4 regions of the Shewanella sp. 30m-14 genome follow, and region 2 is predicted to be linked to each of the others. Evidence: predicted binding sites of a transcription regulator. Region 2 holds the regulator's gene; each other region holds the start of a gene.
What was found. Region 2 encodes sigma-54, which starts transcription at its own class of promoters, with help from an activator protein. Its sites were predicted from a motif close to GTTGGCACGNNNNTNGNNT; they were not measured.

Region 1 (5,099 bases), on a different contig from region 2:
TCAAACTGTTTCAAATGCAGAACAAGGGAAGGTATTTAAGCTTTGGTACAGCCCAAAAAGAAAAATACCCCGGCTATAAATAACCGGGGTAAACCAAACTAGGTGATGGTTTTAAGGCTGACATTGTTTTAGTTCTTAAACCGTCTGTCAGCATTGATGCAAAATGCTTTTAGCTGCTCTGTATAGCGCAATAGAGAGGGGTCATTCTCGATTACACTATAGGACTCAGAACTTTTGAATCAACTGCCTGCAATTGTATTAAAACGAGAACAAACTTCAACTGAAATGATTTTAAGTTGTTTAGCCAAGGCTAAATTCAGCTTGACTAAACAATGTACAGCAGGGATTAAGTGATTGAATAAAAAGCACTTAAGAACTCACTACATTAGCAAGATTTCACACTGTTCAAAATATAAAACAATGTTTCTCCATTTTACTTACGTTTTGCATACAATTCTTTTAAAGGCGCATCCCAATATGGCGGTGTACCGATATGATCTTTTATAAAATCAATAAAGGCACTGACCTTTGGTGCTAAGTGTTTACGTCTTGGGTAAACCGCTTGTAATGGCAAATGATGAGTCAACTGCCAGTCTTCAAGAATTGGCACCAGAGTCCCCTTTTCCAGCTCATCTTCAAGCAGATAGCTTGCTAGATAAACCACACCGAGTCCGCTTACCGCCGCCGACTTTAATGCTGGGGCATTATCGACTCTGAAATTACCTGTTACGCCAATCTCACAGTAATCATCACCTTGCTTAAATTGCCAGATACTGTGCTCATGCCATTCACCTTGATATACCAAGCAGTTATGGTCTACTAACTGCTCTGGGCGGCTAGGTACACCATGCTTCTCTACATATGATGGCGACGCGGCTAACAAGAACTGGCATTTCATCAGTGGTCTTGCAACCATCCCAAGTGGCAATTGCTCTGACATCGTAAGTAGTAGGTCTAAACCTTCACTAACCACGTCGACTTTATGGTCAAGTAAGCTAACTTGAAGTTCGAGCTCTGGATGCTTAGCCATAAACTCTGGCAAAGCAGGGATGATGTGCATGGTACCGAATGACTGAGAAATACCCACTTTCAATACGCCTCGGGTAGCATCATTAAGATTATGAACGCTAGCAACAGCTTGGTCGGCATCTCTTAATAACTCTTCTCCTTGGGCATACAATAGATGGCCCGCCTCAGTTAAACTCAAGCTTCTTGTGGTACGTTGAATCAATTGAACACCAAGCTTATGCTCCAGATCGGCCACTTGGGTACTTACTTTAGACTTTGATATGCCTAACTTTCTCGCCGCAGAGCTAAAACTGCCCGCTCGAGCCACATGGGTAAAAATTGCGATTGGTTCTAAAAGTTCTAACATGTAAATCGCCTTAAGGTGTTTACGACAGTAATAGTACTTCCATCGCTAAGACATGCTGTTTTCTATTAAAAACAATATCTTAAGTGAATATATGTACGCTAGAGTAGAGTTTGTATTATGTAACCAATAGTTGGTTTTTGTTTTTATTTTTAGAAGTATACCAAAAAATCCCCATAACTCATCAAATATGTAGTTTGGGCTAGGTACAAAGGGGATCGGTAGTACAAAAGTCTAGTGAGGCTTTAAATGTAAAAACCCCTGCATAAAGGGGGGATGCAGGGGAGGTTGCAAATCAATCAAGGCAACAGCTTTACTTCATTGTTTTACCAAGCGTATATCTTAGTAACGAGTCCAGTGAAGTAATGTTTACTCAAGCATAGTGGTATTAGAGGATTCAACTAAAGGATAGCTAGCAAGTTCTGGGATCTCGTCACGCAACTGTTGCTCCAGTACCACTAAGGTTTTAAATCTTTCGCATAGCTTTTCGCCACGGGCTTCTAGATCAGCGGCTTGCTGCTCCATCTGCATCTCGATATCATCACCAATGGTTTCCATCTTTTGAGAAAAAGAGTCCATCTTCTGTTCAAAGCTATCACCGGCGCCCGACATCATTTGTGCGCCTAAAGTCATCATCATGCTGCCGAGTGAGTTCTGCACTAACTCTTCCATCTCTTGCTCAAACTCCTCTCCAAAGGCATCTTCTAGTGATGACTCTGTCGAGCCAAGGTAAAACGTATCGCCATGTTGGTACGCTACGCTTTCGATTCGTTGCTCAAGACCTGACATCATTTCGTCAATCTTAGCACCTGCGCTATCACCTAACAGTGGGGTTAACGCAAGACTCACTGCAGAAGAAGCCATTCCAACCGCATCATTAACCAGTTCAATCACCTCAGGTACTTGCGAAGAAACCTCTTGTGAATACTGACTCACTAATGCTTGCTGCTGTTTATTAAGTGACACTTGCTTGCCATTAACAAATAGCTCATCCATTTCGATGCGATACTTTTCATCACCAACCTCACTGACAATCAGTTTCTTAGGCTCTACCGTGACGTCATAATTAAGCGCGACTTCGCACTCTTTATTCATTGACTGGTCGCTATGAGCGGCAACGGTTTGTAGACTCGTTGCTGATAGCAACACGGCTGAGATCCCAACAGAGGTAAGTAGTTTTTTCATCGCATCAATCCTTTATCGCTATAGTCTGTATGATATTATTTTCAATCTTGATGTAAATAAAGCACAGACCATGCCAAACAAGCTAACACCATGTTTTTAAAGGTTATCACTTGAGTTGTATAGAGGTGATACACGCTGCTAAATAATATATTTGGCCAATTAAGCTAACAATTGGCCAAATATCAAAAACAGCTGATGTTGATACTGATGTAGGAACTAATTGTAGAAACTGACTATAGTGACTGGCTGTAGACAATTGACTGAGTAAAACTAAAAAATCGAACGGCCTAAAGTCTGACTCAAGGCTTCTAACACTGCCGTGCCCGCTAAAGAGTTGCCATTGGCATCAAGCTCCGGAGACCAAACACATACAGACATGTCACCAGGGATCACCGCGATAATGCCACCGCCGACACCGCTCTTACCCGGCATACCGACGCGATAAGCGAACTCACCCGCACCGTCATAAAGGCCGGATGTGGCTAATAACGCATTTAACTGCCGATTCTGTACAGGACTAATTAACTGTTTACCAGCAAGGCTTTTACCTGAGTTAGCTAAGTAAAACATAGCACGGGAAAGATCTGCGCAGCTCATGCGAAGTGAGCAATAGTGAAAGTAGCTGTGCAACACAGTATCAACGTCGTTATTAAAATTACCGAATGATTTCATCAAGTAAGCTATCGCGGCGTTTCTTGCGCTGTGTTGATATTCAGATGCGGCAACGATTTTATCGTATCCCACTCTATTGTTTTCACTTAAACCACGAACAATCTCAAGCATACGGTGCTTAGGCGCACCTAAACGACTTTGCAAAAGATCGGCAATAACCAGCGCACCAGCATTGATAAATGGATTTCGCGGTAAGCCTTTTTCCAATTCAACTTGAACTAAAGAGTTAAAAGAATGGCCTGAGGGTTCTTTACCGACTCTCGACCAAATCTCATCTTCTTCATACAGCATTAGCGCCAAGGTAAGACTAAATACCTTAGAAATACTCTGAATTGAAAAGGGCTCGAGATAATCTCCAGCCCCTATAGTGACACCGTCAGAGGTCGTCACTGCAATACCTAACTTATTAGCATCAACTTGGGCAAGGGCTGGAATATAGTCAGCCACTTTACCCTGTCCTAGAAGAGGTCGTACTTTTTCTAGGATCTCTTCAAGTAATGCCAATTCAGGCATTAGCCCCACCAAATATCGTAAAGCTCGCCAATTTCGAGATCAGATACAGGTTGAGCGTCAAAGAATGCTTTAACTGCAGCTCGGTGCTCTTCTGTACACTTGCCGATACCTTGAGTGGCAATAATACCTTCCCACTCTTTGTGTCCACCGCCGTGATAACCTAGGTCGTTAGGTTCAATCACTTCATCGATAAACTGATCAACGATTGCATCAATTTGCTCTTCTGTTACTGACTCATTAAAAATCCAGTTAACGTCAAATCCAAACTCTTGGAACTCATCAACGCGTAATTTCTTACGTAAGCGACGGCTACGGTTTGCTGCCATGGTTGTTCTCCTAGATAGCTTATTTACAGTATATAAATTCGGTTTAGCGCTTAAACACGCTCAAACATAAGATCCCAAACCCCATGACCTAAACGGTGGCCACGCGCTTCGAATTTAGTCAATGGACGATGATCTGGACGTTCAACAACATCACCTGTCTCAGATTGGTTTTTATAACCAGGCGCGGCATTCATCACTTCTAGCATATGTTCGCTGTAGTTTTCCCAATCTGTTGCCAGATGGAATACACCGCCAACCTTAAGTTTCTTGCGGATCAATTCAGCAAATGGTGCTTGAACGATACGGCGCTTATGATGACGAGTTTTATGCCAAGGATCTGGGAAGAACAATTGCACACAAGCCAGACTGCCTTCAGCAATGCTATTTTCAAGTACTTCAATTGCATCATGGTGATAAACACGTAAGTTAGTCACGCCCGCTTCAGCAGCTTCTGCCAAGCATGCACCGACGCCGGGTTTATGCACTTCGATACCGATAAAGTTAAGCTCAGGAGCCGCCTTAGCCATTTCTACCAATGACGCGCCCATGCCAAAGCCGATCTCTAGAACGGTATCTGCTTCACGACCAAATACTTCGACTAAATCAATCGATTCTGGAGTGTAATCTAGGCCCATGATTGGCCATTGCTGCTCCATTGCTTGAGCTTGGCCTTTAGTTAAACGGCCCTCTCTCAATACAAAGCTTCTCACTTTGCGAAGGTATTTACCTTCTTCATTGAATTCAGCGGTTGTTACGTCGCTCATTTTCGCCCTCGCTTAAGACAGCATAATTTAAAAAAGAAAGGCATTATCCAAAGTTCAACCTTCAGTGCAAGCCTTATTGTGGCGAAATTATACCAATAATCTCAGTTTGTGCGAGCAGTGCCTTTGCTTTACAGCTAAATAAGCCATATTTTGCTTACAACTCCAGCCACTTTGCCATAAAAAGCCCTGTGCTTTGCTTGTTTAAACCCTAGGCTAAAGTTACACTGCGCCGATGAAAACTACCGCGCTTTTTTCAACAAGAATTAT
Region 2 (5,099 bases):
TATAGGCTAAGTCATCGGTGTCCATGTTTTCGGCGGCTTTTGCAACGCGCTCTGGACTCATCTGAGCAATGAGACTGTCTTTAAGCTCTTCACCGAGTTCGTCGAGGATTTCACCTGTGTGTTCCTGGTCAATCAGTTGCCATAGCACTTGACGAGTACGAGGTGGAGAAGATTCGAGAATAAAAGCAATGTCCGTTGCAGCCATATCCTGCAACATGTTGCGGACGTGGACAAACATACCGTTGCCTAATGCTTGAGTCAGCTGATTGAGACGTTGGTCAGTTGTTTGATTATCTAAGACTTCAATCGGCATAGCTCCCTCACTGGGTCGTTTTAAAGGCGCTTATCATAACGTAACTCAAGAGTATTTATGTGCGGTAGCTAGGAAATTCATTAGGAAAATAACGAATTAATTATCTTCATCAAATCTGGCATCAATTAATTGGCAAATGGCATCGAGCGCTGCTTGGGCGTCTGTCCCGGTTGCAACGAGTTGTACCGTTTTTCCCATTCCTGTTTCTAACATCAATAAGCCTAGTACACTTGTAGCCGAGGCTTGTTTCTCACCTTGAATGATGGTGATCTCAGCATCAAATTCGGAGGCTAAAACAACGAGTTTTGTGGCAGCGCGAGCGTGAAGACCTAGTTTATTGCAGATGGTAACTTCACGTTCAATGGTCGGCATTTTTTAGCTCACGGTGGCGGACTTGTATTTTATGTTTGCCATCTTTGAAGTGAGCAGCAAGGCGCTCAGTGATATAAACCGATCGGTGTTGGCCACCGGTACAGCCAATCGCAATGGTAAGGTAGCTACGGTTGTTACGTTCTAGATCGGGTAACCAAGTTTCGAGTAGATCTTCAATCTGTTTAATAAACAGGTTGACCATTGGGCGTTCATTTAAGAAATCTTGTACTGGTTGGTCGAGCCCAGTCATAGGGCGCAGGTCGGGCTCCCAATGTGGGTTTGGCAAAAAACGTACATCAAACATAAAGTCAGCTTCGGTTGGCATACCATGTTTAAAACCAAACGATTCGAAGTTGATCATCAACTCTTTATCAAGATTGCCAAGTAGGATCTCACGCACCTGATCATTAAGATCGTAAATGTTGAGATTTGAGGTATCGATATAATGATCGACAATGTTGGCTAGCGGCTCTAGCAAGCGACCTTCTAGCGCAATGGCCTCTTTAAGCGAAATGTTATCGTGCGATAAAGGGTGCAGACGACGGGTCTCGTTATAACGTTTAAGTAGCACTTCATCGCTTGAGTTAAGGAAAAAGCTTAATAACTCAACCCCATCAGGCAGAAAAGTGAGGTGCTTAACCAGCTCATCTTTCTTTTCTGGCAGGTTACGAATATCGACACTGATGGCGACAAGCTTAGTGTTACCCGATAGCTCTTTGAGTAAGGTCCCCATCATTGGCAAGGGCAGGTTATCGACACAATAATAGCCGAGATCTTCTAGCATTCTTAATAGAACGGACTTACCTGAACCGGAGCGACCTGAGACTAAAACAAGCTTCATCGTATGATTACCTGATAGACATTAAACAAAATGTATGATTTTTGTGGTTATATTGTGTAAGTGTATAGATTAACTTTTTTAAGGCTGAAAGCAAGAAGTTGAGCGGGTGAATAAGAATAAATAATATTGCTGTAATAATTACTTAGGTCTTTAAATCATTTACCTTTTGTGTAAAAAATAAATAACTTAAAGACCTGAGTAGTTAGCTATTGGGTAATGACTTGGTATAGCTCTGATTCATTGCTGGTCTTTCTCAACTGCTTAACCACCGCTTTATCGTTGAGTTTTTCAGCCATACAAGACAGTGTTGCTAAATGTTGCTCACACTGATCAGATGGCACCAATAAAGCAAATAGAATATCGACAGGCTGCTTATCGAATGAGTCAAATGGGATAGGAACTTCACATTTAACTAATACTGCAACTGGACGTTCTATATTCGACAGCCTTCCATGAGGAATCGCTATACCATTACCTATTCCCGTGCTACCCATTTTCTCTCGTGCCAAGAGACTTTCAAAGATCTCTTGTGAAGAAAGGGTTGGGTACTGGACAGCGGCAATGTCACTGATTAACTCCAGTACTTTTTTCTTACTGCCCGGAGTGGCGCAGGTAGTGCACTCCGGCTGCAGGATGGTACTTAGTTCCATCGTTAGTGTTTAGTCAGCTTCTCTTTGTGTTTAATAACCTGACGATCTAGTTTATCGATCAGGGAGTCTATTGCAGCATACATATCTGCATGTTCCGAAATAGCAAATACTTCCCCTTTTTTAAGGTGAATTTTAGCTTCGGCAATCTGCTGCATTTTTTGTACATTCAAAATAACGTGCACATTATTGATCTGATCGAAATGTCGTTCAAGCTTTGTAAATTTCTCTTCTACATAACCGCGTAGTGAATCGGTGATTTCGATGTGATGTCCTGTCAGGTTGATTTGCATTATCGATCCTCCATGTGCCTAATTTTGAGTTATAAACTCTTACGTTGGTTTGAGGGCGGGATCAGCATCGCTTCTCGATATTTTGCAATCGTACGTCTAGCAACTTTAATCCCTTGTTCAGCCAGAAGCTGGGCCATTTTGCTATCGCTTAACGGTTTCCTCTGGTTTTCAGCTGCGACTAATTTCTTAATAAATGCCCTAATTGCTGTCGATGAGCATTCTCCGCCATCGTCGGTACCCACATGGCTTGAGAAGAAATATTTTAGTTCAAAAATGCCCCTTGGGGTGTGCATGTACTTCTGTGTGGTAACGCGTGAAATGGTAGATTCATGCATTTCAACAGCTTCGGCAATGTCATTGAGTACCATAGGTTTCATGGCTTCTTCACCGAACTCAAAAAAGCCTTGCTGGAATTTGACGATACAGTTTGTCACTTTCAATAAGGTGTCGTTGCGGCTTTCCAGGCTCTTTATAAACCACTTAGCTTCTTGCAGGTGGCCACGGATAAATTGACCGTCGGCCTGATTCGTTGTGCTACGCGCCATTGATGCGTAATGCTGATTAACATTAATCTTAGGCATATAGTCAGGATTTAGCTCTACCACCCAGCGACCTTTTTTCTTGCTGACAGACACGTCGGGAATGACGTATTCATCTTTACTGCGTGCAATGGCAAGCCCAGGTCTTGGGTTAAGAGTTTGGATCAGTGTGATCGCCTCACGTAAATCATCCTCTTTGAGTTTGGTTTTACGCATTAACTGCCTAAAATCACGCCCCGCAATAAGGTCTAAATAGTCTTTAATCAGTAATCTTGCATTTTCAATGTGCGGTGTATCTGCGGCATATTGTGCTAGCTGGATAAGTAGGCATTCACTTAAGTTGCGGGCGGCAACACCGATAGGATCAAAATGTTGAATTCGTTTTAAAACGGCTTCGACTTCATCGAGTTCAGTTTCAGGATCGCCCATCGCTTCGAGAATTTCGTCACAGCTCTGGGTTAAATAACCTCGTTCATCGATCGCATCAATAATCGCGGTGGCGATAGCAAGATCGTTATCTGAAAATGGGGTGAGGTTCTTTTGCCACTCAAGATGCTCATATAAGCCTTCGCTAGTCTCGCCTTGGAATGGCATGTCATCTTCACGACTTACGCCTGAGCTAGCATTAGAGGAAACGGTGTAGACTTCATCCCAAGTGGTATCCATAGGCAGGTCATCGGGCATGGAATCTTGGGTGAGGGCTTCGGAGGTGTCAACGCTTGCGCTATCTTGGGTGAGTTCACTATTAGAGTCATTTACAGAGTGATCTTCATCGTTGATCATATCGCCATCTGACTGCTCTTCATCTAGCTCCAGTAACGGATTAGAATCTAATGCTTGTTGGATCTCTTGTTGCAGCTCTAAAGAAGACAGTTGTAACAGGCGAATGGCCTGTTGTAACTGGGGAGTCATAGTGAGCTGTTGACCCATTTTGAGCTGGAGTGACGCTTTCATTTTACCGCTATTCCCTACACTGTAGTTAAACGTTAAAGCTCGTTGAACTGGCGAAGGTTGCTCAAAAACTCAACACGTTGATTTTTTTTTGGAAATAATTCCATATTGAGTTTTTCAGCTTCCATACTGTGAATTAACTATAGCCTGAATTGTTCACCTAAGTACACCGCTCGAACCTGTTGGTTGTCCAAGATTTCGGCAGGTGTACCTTCAGCAATCAGATTTCCGTGGCTTACTATGTAAGCACGCTCACAAACGTCCAAAGTTTCGCGAACATTATGATCGGTGATCAGTACGCCCAGACCGCGACTCTTAAGTTGTTCAATAATTTTTTTAATATCGATAACTGAAATGGGGTCAACACCCGCGAACGGCTCATCTAACAAGATAAACTTTGGATTAGCTGCGAGTGCCCGAGCAATTTCTACCCGGCGGCGTTCGCCTCCAGACAATGCCATACCTTGGCTGTCACGAATGTGAGTGATATGAAACTCTTCGAGTAGATGCTCAAGTTGTTCTTCACGTTGCTCGTTATTGATGTCATGACGAGTCTGTAAGACGGCCATGATGTTGTCACGTACTGACAGCTTTCTAAAAATACTGGCTTCCTGAGGTAGGTAACCGATACCTTTACGGGCGCGTAAATGCATAGGATCGAGCGTAAGATCGTCATCATCAATAAAGATCTTACCCTTATCACTCTGTACTAGGCCAACCACCATGTAGAATGTCGTTGTTTTTCCTGCACCGTTTGGGCCAAGCAAACCAACAATCTGACCTGTCTTTACGGTTAAGCTAACATCTTGTACGACGGCACGATTTTTATAGCTCTTAGCAAGATTGACCGCTTTTAAGGTGATTTGGTTCATTGCTGTTCCTGCTTTTTCGCTGGCGATTCTGGTTTCTCTTCCTGATAGGTTTCAGGCTGAATAATGGTGATAACTCTGTCATCGCCCTTGCCAGTACTTTCTGCAATAAGCTGTTGCAAACTGATGTTGTATTTAATGCGGTTACCTGTGACCTGGCTACCGTCTTGCGCTAGGGTGGCTTCGCCGACTAAGGTGAGTGTGCGCGTAGCAAGTTCGTAGCGGATCTCTTTTGCGCTAGCCGTTGCCGGGCGTCCATCATCCATTATTTGGG
Region 3 (5,099 bases), on a different contig from region 2:
TAGCCATGAAAATCCGTTTGAGTTTGATATTCACGATTTTCGTTATCACCAAAGCGCACTTAAGTTTTGGGGCGGTACACCTTCGATTGCTCCCTATGCGATAGCGGCGCATAGCATAGGTTACTTTGCCAATATAGGTTCTCATAAGCTTCGTGAGCATAACCAATGGTTAATCGATGTGGTTGCAGAACAGTTTGAGCAGGAGTTTGTATCTCCAAGGCTTGAGGCAAAGCGCAGTGGTACGTTGATTTTAGATTTTGGCGCTAAGCAACAACAGGTGTTAGCAGCATTGCAACAGGCGAATGTGAGCGTGGATCTGCGGAGCCAAGGTATTCGTGTGTCACCGCATATTTATAATGATATGGCCGATATTGAGCGGCTTCTGTCTGTGATAAAAAGCGTATAAAAAGAAAAACAGGCCTTAATGTTAAGGCCTGACATGTCACTGTTAACTTATGGTTTTACCGCTCTTAAATGTACTTTGCGGTAATTGAATTCTTGATTGAGCTGACTTAGCTCACCAACTGAAAGCTTGGTCAGTAATGCGCTGCCTTGGTCATCGGTGACAAACTTTTTGGCGGTGCGATTCACAAAATCAACCACGAAAACACTGTCGCTTTGTTGTGATTCTGCGGCTTTTAGTGCTGCTTGGCTTGAGCAATCGTTACATTCTGCAATCGGGCTCATCGCGGCTAGGCTTGTGGTGGAAAGTAGTAGTCCTGCACTTAATAGTGTTACTCGAGTGGCTGTTTTTCTCATAGTAGGTTCCTTATTACTTAAACGGTGATCTTCGTCACACTTTTAATTTAGGCTATCGTGTGGCCAGTGTCCAGCAATACTTGTTATTAACTTGTTGTTTAATCATGCTTTATTTAGCTTAGGCTAATAAGCTGGTGTTTATGTGAGTGAGCAATAATGGGCTAAATGCTTGCCACCTTTAGGCTTGCCTATTACCTATGATTGGCCGATAGTATTTATGGTGCCGTTTTTTAAGGGAATTAAATGAAGATATTCATACTGTTACTTAGCTTATGTTGCTTCAGTACCTCATCCATGGATTGGAATGTGCAAACGCTTGGGGCCAATGCCGCTTTGAGAGGTAGCGCCATACTTGATGGGGTTGCTTGGGTTACGGGAACAGATAACCGTGTTTATATCTCCAAAGATCAAGGTAACACCTGGTTAGATGTGTCGGTAAAAGATCAGCCTTTGACTGACTTTCGCGATATTGAAGTATTCGATGCCAACACTGCCATTGTTATGGGCGCGGGTGAAGGGGGCTTATCTAAGCTGTATATCACCGAAAATCAGGGTTTAAGTTGGCAATTAATATTTGATAATCCAGATGAACTCGGCTTTTTTAATTCAATCGCCTTTTGGGATCGTAATAACGGCTTATTGCTGGGTGATCCGGTTGGTGGTTGCTATGTGATTTTGCGTACAACCGATGGCGGAAAATCTTGGCAGCGAGTGGCGAAAGGTGGGTTACCCAAAATGCTTGATAAAGAGGTCGCGTTTGCCGCTAGCGGTAACACCTTAGTTGTTGGCAAGAGAGGCCGCGCCTGGTTTACTACCGGAGGATATAGTAGCTCAGTCTACCTTACCGCCGATTCAGGCACGCATTGGCGTCGGCATCCAATCGCACTTTATGATGATACTCAAACTGCCGGTGGTTATGCGCTGGCATTTAATCATCTAGATGATCTATTTGTACTGGGAGGCGATTATCAGCAGCGTGATAAGCATGCTGCCAATATGGTGTATAAAAAGGGCTATGTGTGGCATAAAGCCCCCGGCACAACCCCAGGTTTGCGCAGCGCTATGGTGTGCTACGAAGAAACCTGTATTGCCACCGGTAAGCTATCAACCGATATTTCTCATGATCATGGTTATAGTTGGCAGCCACTGCTGATTAACGGTGAGTCTCAGGGATTTTTTACTTTGGCTATCGAGGGCAATACACTAGTTGCTGCAGGGCATAATGGCCGTGTTGCGGTGTATCAGTTTTAAAGATTAGTCATTTACCTGCTAAATAAAAAAGCCCCAAACATGACTGTTTAGGGCTTTAAAGACTAATCACTTACGAGTGGTTAGCGGGTCACTCAGAGGATTACAAGCTGTAGTAAAGCTCGAATTCTACTGGGTGAGTTGTTTGGTTGATGCGCTCAACATCAGCAGACTTAAGGGCGATGTAAGAGTCGATAAAGTCGTTAGTGAATACGTCGCCACGAGTTAGGAACTCACGGTCAGCGTCTAGACACTCAAGTGCGTTTTCTAGTGAAGTGGCAACTGTTGGGATTTCTGCTGCTTCTTCAGCTGGAAGATCGTATAGATCTTTATCCATTGCTTCACCTGGGTGGATCTTATTCTGGATACCGTCAAGGCCAGCCATTAGCATTGCAGAGAACGCTAAGTATGGGTTAGCCACTGGGTCACCAAAACGGATTTCGATACGACGACCTTTTGCACTTGGTACCACTGGGATACGGATAGAAGCAGAGCGGTTAGCTGCTGAGTAAGCAAGCATAACAGGCGCTTCGAAGTGTGGTACAAGACGCTTGTATGAGTTTGTCGATGGGTTAGCAAATGCGTTAATTGCACGCGCATGCTTAATCACACCACCGATGTAGAATAGAGCTGTTTCGCTCAATCCACCGTACTTGTCACCTGCGAACAAGTTAACGCCATCTTTCGCAAGAGACTGATGCACGTGCATACCGCTACCGTTGTCGCCAACGATTGGCTTAGGCATAAATGTCGCTGTCTTGTTGTAAGCGTGGGCCACGTTGTGAACAACATACTTAAGTACCTGAACTTCATCGGCCTTAAGTGTTAGTGAGTTGAAACGTGTCGCGATCTCGTTTTGGCCCGCTGTAGCAACTTCATGGTGATGCGCTTCAACAACTTGACCCATCTCTTCTAGCACTAAACACATAGCACTACGGATGTCTTGTGAAGAGTCTACTGGTGCTACTGGGAAGTAACCACCTTTCACGCCTGGACGGTGACCCTTGTTGCCACCATCGTAGCTAGTACCTGAGTTCCAAGCTGCTTCTTCAGCATCAACCTTGTAGAAACAACCAGACATGTCAGCGCCGAACTTAACATCGTCAAATAGGAAGAATTCTGGCTCAGGACCTACCAATACGGTGTCAGCAATACCTGTTGAACGTAGGTAGTCTTCTGCTTTTTTAGCAATAGAGCGTGGGTCACGGTTGTAACCGGTCATTGTGCCAGGGTTTAGGATGTCACAACGAATGTTAGCAGTAGTTTCTGCCGTGAAAGGGTCAAGTACAAAACTTGCAGGATCTGGCATCAATACCATGTCTGATTCATTAATGCCTTTCCAACCTTGGATTGAAGAACCGTCAAACATTTTACCGTCTTCAAAAAAGTCAGCATCGACTTGGTGAGTTGGAATGGTTACGTGCTGCTCTTTACCTATCGTATCGGTAAAACGTAAATCAACAAACTTAACTTCTAATTCTTTTAGTTGTTGTAAAACTGATTCTGCTGACATTCTAAAGTCTCCGAGTAGGGTAAAGGGGCGTCCCTTTGTTTTATCTTTAATATTTAGCGCTTAATGCGATTCTGGCATTCTTAAAGCGAGACTTATGCCAAATTTGTAACTCACTGATAATTAAGGGTGATAATATTTTTGTTCTCGATGCTGATATCCTTGTTGCACCGTAATGGTGCGCGGGATGGATCGAGATGGTGCACGCGCTATAACAGTGCAGCCGCTATTTTCCCTGTAATCAACTGTTGGCGTCTCGCTAAAAATCGTTACACAGAATAACTAAGCCATGAGTAATTTTATAGGGGGGAGGTCAAGCAAATAACATTAGATTTTCAATAAGTGTTATTAGGATTAAGGACAGTCATGTTTTTTGTTTTTTTGTGAAGAGAATATCCGTTGTTTTCTAGCGGAATTTGAGGCTTAAAATAGCTTTAAAAGGTGAAAATGATGAATTTAAGGAGGAGTGTTTGTCTAGGATGACCTAATAGTGTCACACAACTAAAGTATAAAAAAGTGTGTAAAAAGCAGACGTTAAGGCAAAAAAAATCAATGCGAAAGAGTTATTTTTAACGATTGGTTAAAAATAATCCTGTGAGATAACGCTGAGCTAGAGTAGAATGTCACGCTTTTTATTGCAACTACTATACTAGATTGGTTTTAGTCGTTGGCAGTAACCCCCCCTATATATTATACCGATGGTAAGAGGTTTAGCCGTGTTAGAGAATTTACGTAACATCGCCATTATTGCACACGTTGACCATGGTAAGACTACCTTGGTTGATAAGTTGCTGGCGCAGTCAGGAACCCTTGAGTCTCGAGGAGAAGCCACTGAGCGGGTGATGGATTCAAATGATCTTGAAAAGGAACGTGGTATCACGATTCTGGCCAAGAACACTGCCATCAAGTGGAACGATTACCGTATCAACATCGTTGATACCCCAGGTCACGCCGATTTCGGTGGTGAGGTAGAGCGTGTTCTATCTATGGTTGACTCAGTATTACTACTAGTTGACGCTGTGGATGGTCCAATGCCACAGACTCGCTTCGTGACTAAGAAAGCTTTTGCTCAAGGTCTTAAGCCAATCGTTGTTATTAACAAGATTGACCGTCCTGGCGCACGTCCTGATTGGGTTATTGACCAAGTATTTGACTTGTTCGACAACCTAGGCGCTACCGATGAGCAGCTAGATTTCCCAATCGTTTATGCTTCTGCACTAAACGGTTTTGCAACATTAGATCCAGACGAAACTAGCGCAGATATGACGCCACTTTTCGAAACGATCGTTGAAAAAGTTTCTTCACCAGATGCTGATGCTGAAGGTGATTTCCAGATGCAAATCTCTCAAATCGACTACAACTCATACGTGGGTGTTATCGGTATTGGTCGTATCAAGCGTGGTAGTGTTAAGACTAACCAACAAGTTACTGTACTTGGCGCTGACGGCAAGAAACGTAACGGTAAAATCGGCCAGGTATTAGGTTACATGGGTCTAGAGCGTCACGAAGTTACAGATGCTAACGCTGGTGACATCGTTGCGATTACTGGTCTTGGCCAGTTACAGATTTCTGACACAATTTG
Region 4 (5,099 bases), on a different contig from region 2:
AACAAAGCAATAGTTGTGCCAAATTAGAGAGATACTTGAAAGATTAGCTAGGAGACACATTCAACATCGAATGCTAGAGATAAAAAACGCGTCACAAAGACGCGTTAGTAGGAGCAGAGTCGAGCAAACAAAGCATTAGCCTCGTTTTTGATAGTAGATCCCAGGGTTACAACGCACCATATCAAATTCATCAGACAGACCCGCTATAGACTCGGACGCGCCTAGAAACAGTATGCCGTTAGGATTTAACGCGGCAGCAAATTGCCGTAGGATTTTCCGCTTTGCCTCTGGTGAAAAATAGATCAACACATTACGGCAAAAAATAATATCGAACTTGCCTAGTAAGGTATAACTTTCTAGCAGGTTATGGGCGCGAAAATTGACTAAGCGCTTAACGTTGTCTTTAACAACCATGTTGCCTGAGGGCAAAGCATCAAAAAACTGACGTTTGCGTTCATCAGACAAACCACGACCTAAGGCAAGATTATCGTATTGCGCATTTTTACAGCGCTCAAGCATAGAGGGTGACAAATCTGTTGCCAGAATACTTGCACTGGCGGGTAAGCTGCCAGGCTTGCGCTGTTGATGCTCTAATATTGTCATGGCTAACGAATACGGCTCTTGACCTGAAGAACAGGCTGCAGACCAGATTTTTACCGGTCGGCCTAAACGACTAAATGTGGGTAAAATCGTACTCGACAATAACTCGAAAGGATAACGGTCGCGAAACCATAAGGTTTCATTTGTCGTCATAGCATCGATAACTTCAGTGCGCAATTGGCGCTCAGTCGGTTTCATCGAATGCTTAACCACGTCTGATAAGGATGGCAAATTATATTTGCCCATAAGAGGTGCTAGTCGGCTACGCACCAGATACTGCTTATTTTCTCCCAACACAATACCGCTGTGCTGTTCTAAGAATAATCTAAATTGATTGTACTCATTCTCAGCAAGAGATTTATTCGCCACTCTAATATCCTAATTCAGTAAAACAAACCACAGTGGTCAATCAACATCGACCACGGGTAAAAACGAACGCAGGTTTATACCTTAGCATCAACACAAACACAAGCAAGCTATGGTTTATGCTGATACTAAATAACGGCAACTAATGGCAACTACAGGCTTAAATGCTTGTTTACCGCTGCGGCTAACTCATCAGGGTTAAACTTAGCGATAAAATCGTTAGCCCCCACCTTTTGCACCATCGCCTGATTAAACACACCGCTTAATGAAGTGTGTAATACCACTTTAATGTTTCTTAGCTTAGGATCATCACGAATTTCGGCGGTTAAGGTATAACCATCCATCTCTGGCATTTCAATGTCAGAAATAATCAATGGGATCTCAGTTGATACGTCATCAAGCTCTGCCGATATCGCCCGCAGTTTATTCAACGCTTCTCTACCGTCTTTGGCTGTATCTATTTGTAAATCGAGCGAAGTGAGCGCGCGAATAATTTGCTTACGAGCGACCGATGAGTCATCAATCACCATAATGTGGTAATGCTTATCACGGTCAATCGTTAAGGCATCATCCAGCTCTTTACTGGTGTTAGTGTTAACGGGTGAAATTTCATCAAGAATTCTCTCAACATCTAAAATCTCAACTAATTCGTTTTCAATTTCAGTCACCGCGGTCAGATAAGAGGATTTGCCCGCCCCTTGTGGTGGCGGCATAATGGCTTCCCAGTTCATATTAATAATTCGCTCAACTGAACTGACCAAGAAGCCCTGCACACTGCGGTTATATTCTGAGATAATAATGAAGCTGTTTTCAATATTCTCGATTGGACGACCACCGGTTGCCGCACTCAAGTCAATCACCGAAATCATCATACCGCGAACATGAGCAACGCCGCGCACCTTGGAGTTCAATTTTGGTAAGTTTGTTAAAGGTGGACACTGCAACACCTCTTTGACTTTAAAAACATTAATACCAAATCGTTGACGTCCATTTAGCTTAAATAACAATAATTCTAGGCGGTTTTGTCCAACCAATTGAGTCCGTTTATTGACTGATTCGAGAATATTCGACATACATTTTTTGCCTTGTACCTACTCATGTAGGCGATATCTATTTCAATTTAATTAGTGTGTGTAAATAGTCGTTATAATTTGGCTACACTCGGTGTATTTCACACAAGGTTTCACGCCATATTTCACACAACCATCACTTTTAGGCACATTAATTGCTTACTTGGAGCTATCCAAGCGAGTACGGCCTTTTCAGTCAAACTAATGACGCCAACCAATCCAAAAGGATAAAGATGACTGCAGTTCAGCACATAACACAATATTGTCGCATATTAGCGAATCAAGCCACTGCATTCATTATGAAAATCTACTTTTGCATCATTTTAGTTGTACTTTTGACCCCAATGGCGGCAACTGCCACTACAGCTGCCAGTATTCCATCTGTATCGACCATTTCTCAATTAGCTATAGCGGCTATTGAAGAAAAAATTGAAGCGCCTGATAAGGCAAAGATTAATATCAGCCCTCAGAGCCTAGATACGCGTGTCAACTTACCCAACTGCTACTTACCCATCACCGCCGAAATCGCCAGCGATCGTGCTATCCGCCGTAACAATACAGTTAAAATTAGCTGCAACAGTCCAGATTTAAGTTATCCATGGCAGATGTTCTTATCGGTAAGAGTGGAGATCCTGTACCCTGTTGTAGTCGCAAAATCGACCATGGGGCCGGGTGATCTGTTATCTAGAGACGATATTGCACTCGAATATATTGAGCAAACCACTTTGCGGGGCCAACAGTTTGAAAGTATCTCCGAAGTGATAGGGGCGAGATTAAAACGACGTGTCGCACCGGGGCACCCCATTTTTGCCAACCAACTCTGTATTGTGTGTAAAGGCGATAGCGTGTCGATATATGCGCGCTCTGACAATTTTGAAATTAAAACCGTTGGTGAAGCACTGCATGATGGCAACGTGGGTGATAAAGTTCGCATAAAAAATAGCCACTCCCATAAAAAACTCGATGCTCGCGTCACTGGCGTTGGCCAAGTCGAAGTAAGAATGTAAGAATGTACGAATAGAAGAATGTAAAAAGTCCTAAAGTAACCAGTGATGCTGCCGATAGCATGGGTAAGAAACTCTTTTTTAACTGTTGGATTTCAAAATGGCTATTGATATTAAACAAGTAAACCCTCACGCCAATACGCGAATTAGTACGGGTGCGAGTACCAAAGCAACATCAGCACAAACTGCGCCAACAACACCCACTCCCGCCGCACAGAAAGGCGACTCGGTGTCGATTACCGCACAGGCTCAACAGATCCAAAATGTACAAACTAAGATGGCTGACATGCCAGAAATAGACCAAAAGAAAGTAGACGAAATTAAAGCCGCAATTGCCGAAGGGCGTTACAAAATCGATCCAGATAAGCTTGCAAGTAACATCGCAAACTTTGAAAATAATCTTAAAGATTTAAAGTAAGCGCTATGTGCTAGCTTATGTGCAAAGTAGGACATAACGGGTCAAAGCAGCGAACTCAATAGAGCGAAAATTAACAAGGCCATTATGACAAATTTATCTCAACTCCTTAGCTCACAACACCAAGTGTTGACTGAGCTAAACGCGGTTATTAGCCAAGAAAAACAAGCCTTGCATGCTCAGCAAGCCGATGTTTTGTTGTCGTTAGCCAGCACTAAGGCAAACCTATTGGCTAGCCTTAAACAAAATGATGAGATGATTGCCGTTCAGCCTGATCTAGCCTTATTAAAAACCGATCCTACATTATCTACACAAGTGACCGACACCAAAGTCTTATTAGCCGAGTGCCAACAACTCAATGCTGAAAATGAGTCACTGATTGAATTAAGTTTAGCCAGCTTAAATCGATTCTCACAAGCGCTACAGGTAAGCCGAAATGCGTCGAGCCTAACTTACGATGGCAAAGGAAAAACCTCTAGTATTTCAACGCTTGGAAATAATTTAAAAGCTTAACGGTTTTAAATGAAGGACGCTTCGCTGCGAGGACGTGACTTTGTCTCAATTGAATGTCACTTCGAGAGCGTCGCGTTGCGACTTCTAGATCCTAGGTTAAAGCTAAGACAGGAAACGCGAAGACGAACGGCCTTCGGCCTTACGGCAACATGACTGTTTAATTTAATTGAAGGTCACTACAGAACGCTTCGCTTACACAAAAGCAAAGAGCCTAGACATTACAGAGCCCACCGTAACAACTAACATAACGTATCATCGCAATTGTAGCTTGAGCTGTAGCTTGAGCTGTAGCTTCGGCTTTAGCCCATCAAAGCTTACGTATCACTTCAAAACTGACGGCATAAAGGCCGACCTACTTTATAAAGAAGGTACGAGGAAAGGCAGGTACTAGGTTAAAGCTAAGACGGGAAACGCGAAGACGAACGGCCTTCGGCCTTACGGCACGTGACTGTTTAATTTAATTGAAGGTCACTACGGAGCGCTTCGCTTAAGGAAAAGAAAAACGACGGCATTAATGCCGACCTACGAAAAAAGAAGGTTCTAGGTTCTAGGTTCTAGGTTCTAGGTTCTAGGTTCTAGCAAAGCATAAAGATCAAAGCAATTGCATAAATAAAACCAATGCAAGCTTTTGACTTTTCTTGCGCTTTTCCTAGGACCTAGAAGCGAAGCGTCCTCGAAGTGAGCCTGCGAACGCCCTGCCCCTTAAAAATACGTAATTTCTTTCACTCGTTGCGAGCGGTGTTGCTGCTGATATAGTGCCCATACTTGCTCAAAATCTAACTCTAGTTCCGTCACATAATGCTCACCAGCAGGATAACTTTTTACTATTTTAGCACCACGAATAACGCCCGATACAGACGCTTGAATTTCATCACTAGATAACATCCAGTCACTCATCTGGCTACTTGCACTCAATTGTTGACCATAAACCTGCTCTGCAAGTTCGCGATACGCCGCAATTTTCGAGGCTTGCATTGCCATTAATACACGCTGAGAATGTTCAGCTGCAGGTTGAGTGTCCAGCGGTGCATAACCGATTGCGCTCAACTTGGGAAAAGAGCGTGGCGCCTCTGTTTCATACTGCACATAGCGGTCTTGTGCCGAGCATGCACAAAGGGTTAACGCGGCACA

Region 1: ACVBIU_RS09970 (YggN family protein) is a predicted target of sigma-54. The motif match lies at 2,617-2,635, and genes of this name have one in related genera.
Region 3: glnA (glutamate--ammonia ligase) is a predicted target of sigma-54. The motif match lies at 3,604-3,622, and genes of this name have one in related genera.
Region 4: flgA (flagellar basal body P-ring formation chaperone FlgA) is a predicted target of sigma-54. The motif match lies at 2,179-2,197, and genes of this name have one in related genera.

Annotation. Positions count from the first base shown of each region.
Region 1 covers NZ_JBRILW010000011.1:32,594-37,692, reverse strand. The annotation lists gene ACVBIU_RS09975 (LysR family transcriptional regulator) at 434-1,375, opposite strand; gene ACVBIU_RS09970 (YggN family protein) at 1,742-2,557, opposite strand; gene glsB (glutaminase B) at 2,828-3,742, opposite strand; gene ACVBIU_RS09960 (YggL family protein) at 3,742-4,068, opposite strand; gene trmB (tRNA (guanosine(46)-N7)-methyltransferase TrmB) at 4,119-4,832, opposite strand; gene mutY (A/G-specific adenine glycosylase) at 5,065-5,099, shown strand, end outside.
Region 2 covers NZ_JBRILW010000005.1:12,922-18,020, reverse strand. The annotation lists gene mgtE (magnesium transporter) at 1-313, opposite strand, end outside; gene ACVBIU_RS05205 (HPr family phosphocarrier protein) at 410-685, opposite strand; gene rapZ (RNase adapter RapZ) at 672-1,526, opposite strand; gene ptsN (PTS IIA-like nitrogen regulatory protein PtsN) at 1,733-2,176, opposite strand; gene hpf (ribosome hibernation promoting factor) at 2,179-2,466, opposite strand; gene ACVBIU_RS05185 (RNA polymerase factor sigma-54) at 2,496-3,959, opposite strand; gene lptB (LPS export ABC transporter ATP-binding protein) at 4,097-4,828, opposite strand; gene lptA (lipopolysaccharide transport periplasmic protein LptA) at 4,825-5,099, opposite strand, start outside.
Region 3 covers NZ_JBRILW010000008.1:107,345-112,443, reverse strand. The annotation lists gene ACVBIU_RS08255 (aminotransferase class V-fold PLP-dependent enzyme) at 1-406, shown strand, start outside; gene ACVBIU_RS08250 (hypothetical protein) at 454-759, opposite strand; gene ACVBIU_RS08245 (WD40/YVTN/BNR-like repeat-containing protein) at 1,003-2,010, shown strand; gene glnA (glutamate--ammonia ligase) at 2,111-3,520, opposite strand; gene typA (translational GTPase TypA) at 4,234-5,099, shown strand, end outside.
Region 4 covers NZ_JBRILW010000015.1:59,376-64,474, forward strand. The annotation lists gene ACVBIU_RS12590 (CheR family methyltransferase) at 136-975, opposite strand; gene ACVBIU_RS12595 (chemotaxis protein CheV) at 1,119-2,039, opposite strand; gene flgA (flagellar basal body P-ring formation chaperone FlgA) at 2,336-3,043, shown strand; gene flgM (flagellar biosynthesis anti-sigma factor FlgM) at 3,141-3,458, shown strand; gene ACVBIU_RS12610 (flagella synthesis protein FlgN) at 3,543-3,968, shown strand; gene ACVBIU_RS12615 (LPP20 family lipoprotein) at 4,671-5,099, opposite strand, start outside.